DNA from 2 places in the Carnobacterium sp. 17-4 genome. Region 1 is predicted to be linked to the other one. Evidence: riboswitches for the same ligand, from Rfam matches in the RefSeq annotation. Region 1 holds a riboswitch; the other holds the start of a gene.
The links. A riboswitch is a leader RNA that binds a small molecule or an ion and turns the genes downstream of it on or off. The one in region 1 is predicted to bind thiamine pyrophosphate.

Region 1 (3,426 bases):
TATCTTTACTATGACAGATAACTGAAATTACAGACACACCATCTGCTCCTGAGGAACGAACCTCACTAGCATTTTCTTCTGTAATTCCTCCTATACCAACGATTGGGAAGTTGCTACATTGTTTTCGCATAGCCTTTAAAAAATGCAATCCAGCAGGAGGTTTCGCATCTTTTTTAGATTGCGTTTTATAGATTGGTCCAATTCCCACATAATCTGCTCCACTAAGTATCGCCTGTTCCATTTCTCTAGAATTGTGTACAGAAACGCCTATTATTTTTCCTTTCGCTTGTTTACGAAATGTAGAAAGAGCTAGATCTTCTTGTCCAATATGGATACCATCAGCATCTAGTTTGAGTGCGAGTTCAACATCATCGTTGATGATAAAAGGCACTTGGTATGCTAGACACATTTTTTGGCAAGCACGGGCAAACTCTTCATAAACGCTACCTGTTAGTGCCCCTTCACCTTTTTCACGTAATTGGAAACATGTAATACCTGCTTCCAATGCTTCTTCAAGTATTTTCAAAGGATCTTTTGTGCAGTTCATTGTCCCCATAATAAAATAGACGCTCAATATATTATAATTCACTTACTTCTACCTCACAGATTCCTTGCTGACAATTATAAGCAAAGTGATTTGTTGGTCCATGTCCATGTCCATGTCCAATATGAAGAGGAGTAGCAATGGCTAAATGAATAAATTTTTTCGCCTCAATGATCGATTCCTTTATCGATAGTCCTTTTGCTATATTTGCTGTAAGTGCTGCTGAGAATGTACAGCCTGTCCCATGAGTATCTTTTGTTTGGATACGAGGGGTAGTTATCGAAAAAGAGTTCAGACGGGAATACACTCTGTCTGTTGCGTATTCTCCATCTAAATGTCCTCCTTTGATAACCACACATTCAACTCCCATTTGAAGAATCTCCTGTGCAGCTTTTTCGATATCTTCAACATTTTTAATTTGTCTACCTGTTAACAGTTCTGCCTCAGGGATATTTGGTGTGCAGATTGTTGTATAAGGAAAAAGTTTTTCTATTAACGTTTTTACTGCTACATCCTGTAAAAGACTTGCTCCACCTTTTGCGATCATTACAGGATCAACGATCAACGGAATATTTTGTTGTTGTATAATTTTAGCTACAACTTCAATAATTTCAGTTGAAAACAACATACCGGTTTTAATGGCTTTTATAGAGAAATCATCCAGCACAGTTTGTAATTGTTGCTGTACAAAACTTGATGGTACTTCAAAAATACCGTGGACTCCTAGTGTATTTTGGTCAGTTAATGCTGTAATAACTGTTGTCCCAAATACACCAAGTTCTTGAAATGTTTTTAAATCTGCTTGAATTCCAGCACCACCACCTGAATCTGATCCAGCAACTGTTAATGCAATCATCTCTCAACCTCCGCTAACTCTTGTAATCTGTTCATAAATTGCAAGGCAAAATCCCCTACTTTATTTGTACTTTGTTCAGCAGCTTGTTTGTAGTCTTTTAGCGTTGTTACTAAATTCTGCAGTTGATTTGTTGCACCTCCACTAGCAAGAGACGCTGCACAGATAGCACTTAATAAACACCCTGTACCTGTAATATGTGTTGCTATTTCTTTGCCTCCTGAAACGTATAATCCCTCATGTCCATTTGTTATAAAATCTGATTTACCTGTTACAATAACCAAACACCTATATTGCAAAGCAATTCGTTTTGCTACTAGAGCAATATCTATTTCACCTGTGCCACTATCTACACCTTTTGATTGCCAAACCTCTCCCGCAATTGCTGCTAATTCTCCTGCATTACACCGAATCAAATTAAATTGAATATTCTTTAAAAGTAGCTGAACCAATTGTTTTCGATAACTTGTAGAACCAACGCCTACAGGATCCAACACAATAGGAATGGATAATTCATTGGCTTTTCCCCCAGCTAGCAACATAGCTTCTGCTGTACGGTCATTCACAGTACCAATATTAATAAGTAAAGCTTGAGCAATCGACACTATTTCAGTTACCTCGTTCACTTCATCAGCCATAATAGGTGAAGCACCGACTGCAAGTAAACCATTCGCCGTAAAATTAGCGACCACATAGTTTGTCATGCAATGCACTAAAGGAGCTGTCTTTTTTATTTGTGATAACATTTTTCATTCCTCTTTCTCTTGTTCTTTGTCTACCATCTGAATAATTGAATTCTTAATTTTATTTAGTCCTAACATTCTGTTTGTCATTTCATTTCAACAAAATATGACTCTCAGACCTCCTTTATTTTGGATGTACGCAAAAAGGCCTCTACAAAAATTGTAGAGACTAAAAAAGTGTATAAGAAAACCACTAATCGCTCCCTACGTCAGTATTAACTAACAGGTTCTAAGGGTCAGGTTTTAACCTTCTCAACACACGTGTGTCCCCCCGCAATTAAAAGTTTTACAAAAGAAAAGCTCCCCATAAAAATGGAGAGCTAGTACGTATAATTTAATACATATGTACATAGTGCTCCCTACGTCAGTGTTAACTAACAGGTTCTAAGGGTCAGGTTTTAACCTTCTCAACACACATGTGTCCCCCTGCAAAACATTTAATTACTTATAAGCTTACTATAGACAAACTACTTAATCAATCCTCTTAAGTAATCAGAAAATAAGAATACAAAAAGCTTAACTAATGAATAGACTGAAACGCTCTATTCATTAGTTAAGCAACAGCTAGATCTTTTTCTTTTGGTTCAATTATTCTTTTCTATTAACCCATACAGATATGGATCCAGCTTCTACAAGAAAATGACCATTTCCTTCTTCATCAATAGTTACTGTCTCCGCACAATTGCCTAAATAATCTTCATAAACAAATCCCACTTTTTCTTTTCCTACAAACATATCTTTATAACCAGCATCACTATTTGAAATGACTATAGAACATCCTATGGGGTACTCTTCATTTCCTGAACGCGTCCAACCAATGCAATTATGATGGTCAAAATAATCCGTTTGCTCTCCATATGCATAGTGTTTTTTTACATAAAGTAATTTATCAATCACTTCACGATGCGGCTCAATAGGATTTTCTCCCTTTATACCATAGTAATCACCATAAAAGAGTACAGGATATCCTTCTTTCCTTAATAAGATGACTCCATAAGCTATAGGTTTAAACCAAGGTTCAACAAATGATTCAAGTGATTGATTTGGCTGTGAATCATGATTGTCTACAAATGTTACAGCTTGCATTGGATTGTTTTTAATTAATGTTTGATCAAATAAATGTGTTAAATCAAAGTTTTGACCCATTTTCGAAGCTTTTTCTAATTGATGGTGTAATCCTACATCAAATAAATCCAACTTGTAATCTTGACTATCTAAATAACTATTCAAATTTGTATAATTTTGGTCCCAATATTCTCCTACTATAAAAAACTGTCTGCCAAAGT
Region 2 (3,426 bases), 960 kb from region 1:
TTTCAACATTTCTAAGGCTTGTGTTGTTTTTTTACCAAAAACTTTCGATACATTTTCAACAGTTATTTTTGACAAAATAACATCTCCTTTCCCTTTTTAGGTATGAATCTCAAACTAATAAATCAAAATTGATGTAAAAGAGGATCCAAACATAAATTGACTAGCTAACCACTGTCCATAGTAGTTTTATCTAAAACCCCTTTTACAAAAAAACAACGACAACTATTCATAAAAAAAATAGTTTCAAATGGAACACAATGAGTAGTGTAACATGAATGAAAACAAATGAAAAACCAAAGCATTTTCAAAAATAAGCTTTAGTGCCTTTGTTTTGCCTATATAACAGACCTTAGAGCATGAATAAAAAAAATGAAAAAACTTTTTTTTTGGCTATTTTTTGTTCGTTTATTTGAAAAAAGTCCGATAAAGAATAACATTACAATGGACATATAACTTGTGATTTTTAAGTGAGATTGATAAACTTATTTTAAGTACTTTGATGACCCAAAAGAGGTGGACGATGGATGTTAACGCAATTGCAAAAAAACATAATAAATGAGACAGAAGAATATGTCTACCAACTTTTAAAAGATGATGCTAGCGGTCATGATTGGTGGCATATTGACCGTGTTCGAAATCTAACTAAAAGTATAGCGCAAAAGGAAAAAGGAAATATTGATCTTTTTGTTTGTGAAATGGCAGCTCTCTTACATGACGTAGCAGACGGCAAGTTAAATAAGACAGAAGCTGAAGGAGAAAATAAGGTTAGAGTATGGCTTTCTAGATTTTCACTAATCGAACCAGAAATCGAACAGATAATGGGAATTATTCTTCATATGTCTTATAAGGGCGGAACAAATAAAGTGGTACTATCTTCTATAGAAGGACAAATTGTTCAAGACGCAGATCGATTGGATGCATTGGGCGCAATTGGAATTGCACGAACTATGGCTTACTCGGGCTCAAAAAATCGCTTAATCCATGATCCAGCGAAAAAACCACGAAATCAGCTTACAATTGAAGACTATCGTTCTGGAGAAGATACAGCAATTATGCATTTTTATGAAAAATTATTAAAATTAAAAAATAAGATGAATACGAGTATTGGAAAAGAAATGGCTAAAAAAAGACATGCTTACATGGAAGCATACTTAGAAGAGTTTTACGCTGAGTGGGATGGTAAAAAATAAGCTATACGTTGAAAATCAATGGGATTTGAAATAAAAGTATAGGAGGTTTGTTATGGGTGATATGAAAAGTCTAATTTTAAGAGAAGCAACGGTAAGCGATAATTTTATAATAGAAGACTATACAATAGAAGAAACACCATATACAGTGAAACCTATGGATGGTATGACAGAAAGTTTACATGAAAGTGAAAAACATCCGATTCTAGTGTTAGAAGGGAATAAAATGGTGGCTTTTTTTATCCTTCAAACTGGAGACACTATTCTAAATTACGTTTCAAATCCTCATGCGATTTTATTAAAAGCCCATTCGGTTGATAAGCAGTATCTAAAACAAGGATATGGAAAAGCTTCATTAGAAAAACTACCTAGGTTTATTAACGAACATTTTCCTTCTATTACTGAAATTATTTTGTTGATTGATTACGATAACATTAGTGGACAAATGATGTATATAAAATCTGGATTTAAAGATACTAGAAATAAAGTGAAAGAGTTGGATGGCTATAAATTTGTTTACTCAAAAAAACTGACAAATGAAATGAGTTCGAATTAGGGTAAAAGATCTTATAAATGCTTCATTGACAACTCCTAACAATCATCGTAAAATAGATATTGTAAGAAAAAATTAAATGAACAACCATCACAAAGGGGTGCTGTAAAAAGCTGAGACTGAATCAAGTGATTCTAACCCTTGGAACCTGTTCGTTAGTACGAGCGTAGGGATTGTGACGGGGACGAAATGTTATTTATAATGATAATTCGAGCTCCTCCTTTGATGTGTGGCACTGTTCAGCACAATAGGAGGAGTTTTTTTTTGAGAAATGATCGATTACGAGTTTGGATAGAAGGTACAATATTTGCGGCTTTAGCGATTGTATTGTCCCTGATTCCAACAAATATTGGGACAGGTTTTACTATTTCTTTAGGTATGATTCCATTGACCTTGTTTGCATTTAGACGTGGTTTTGCGGCAGGAACTGCAGCAGGTTTTCTTTGGGGGATACTTCATTTTTTAATAGGAAATGCTAGCATCTTACATCCATTACAAGGATTTATAGAATATTTTGTTGCTTTTGCATTTGTTGGTTTTGCGGGTGTAGTTAGGAAACCTTTACAACTTGCTTTTAAAGAAAATAATCAATTCAAGCAATATCAATTTATTTTAATTGGAACGATTATTGGTACAGTGGCCCGTTTCTTTTGGCACTTTATTGCAGGTTATTATTTCTGGGGAAGCTATGCTCCAAAAGGTATGAATCCCATTTGGTACTCGTTTATTGCGAATGGTGGTAGTGCTTTAGCAACGGGAATAGCTACTAGTGTAGTATTATTCATCATGGCCAAAACGACGCCAACTTTATTTTTACCAAAAAAATAAAGGTTGCTTTACTTTAGTAAGTCTATAGATAAAGAGAGTGGATAATTATTCCAGTCTCTTTTTTTTGATATTTTTTTATACAGATAGTTTCTAGTAGCTAAAAGAAAACGGAAGTAGTAAGATTAGACAATAATAAGGTGGAGAGGAATAATTGAATGAACATTATAATATACATAATTTTAGGGCTCTACTTTCTAAATGTTTTACTTTCTATCATAACAGTATTTCGTGAAAAACGTGATATTGCAGCTACTTGGGCTTGGTTACTTGTGCTTATTCTTTTACCAGGTATAGGTTTTATTTTTTATTTATTTATCGGGAAAAAATTGACCCGTGAAAAAATATTTGATATTAATTCGCAAGAAAATATAGGGATGCCAGAGCTTGTGCAAGCCCAGAAAGAAATGCTAGCTGATGATGAAGAATTATTATCTGGAAAACAAGCTACTGAAAATGCAAAAGAAATGGCTAGTTTGTTTTTAGAAAGTGATGAATCTATTTTAACAAAAGGAAACAAGATTGAGTTATTTACTGATGGAGCAAAAAAATTTGATTCATTAATTGAAGATATTTCTAAAGCAGAACACCATATTCATATGGTTTATTACATTATTCATAATGATAAAATTGGAAAACGAGTTCTTGAAGCATTAGAAGAACGCGCAGCTGCAGGAGTAGAAGTTCTTGTCATCTATGATGCATTAGGATCTAGATCTTTAAGACCCAAATTTTTTAAAAACTTGAAAAAATTAGGTGGAAAAGCTGAACCATTTTTTGGATCTAAGCTACCAATTATTAATCTACGGTTTAACTATCGGAATCACCGTAAAATTGTAATAATTGACGGAAAAATTGGTT

Region 2: it holds a riboswitch for thiamine pyrophosphate, as region 1 does, so the genes downstream of both, thiT (energy-coupled thiamine transporter ThiT) here and thiM (hydroxyethylthiazole kinase) in region 1, are expected to answer to the same signal.

What each region holds. Positions count from the first base shown of each region.
Region 1 covers NC_015391.1:18,597-22,022, reverse strand. Annotated here, with positions in the region: gene thiE (thiamine phosphate synthase) at 1-589, opposite strand, end outside; gene thiD (bifunctional hydroxymethylpyrimidine kinase/phosphomethylpyrimidine kinase) at 579-1,400, opposite strand; gene thiM (hydroxyethylthiazole kinase) at 1,397-2,143, opposite strand; TPP riboswitch at 2,325-2,423, opposite strand; TPP riboswitch at 2,480-2,578, opposite strand; gene CAR_RS00085 (alpha-amylase) at 2,729-3,426, opposite strand, start outside.
Region 2 covers NC_015391.1:979,251-982,676, forward strand. Annotated here, with positions in the region: gene CAR_RS04785 (quaternary amine ABC transporter ATP-binding protein) at 1-75, opposite strand, end outside; gene CAR_RS04790 (HD domain-containing protein) at 525-1,190, shown strand; gene CAR_RS04795 (GNAT family N-acetyltransferase) at 1,243-1,743, shown strand; TPP riboswitch at 1,827-1,930, shown strand; gene thiT (energy-coupled thiamine transporter ThiT) at 2,005-2,568, shown strand; gene cls (cardiolipin synthase) at 2,724-3,426, shown strand, end outside.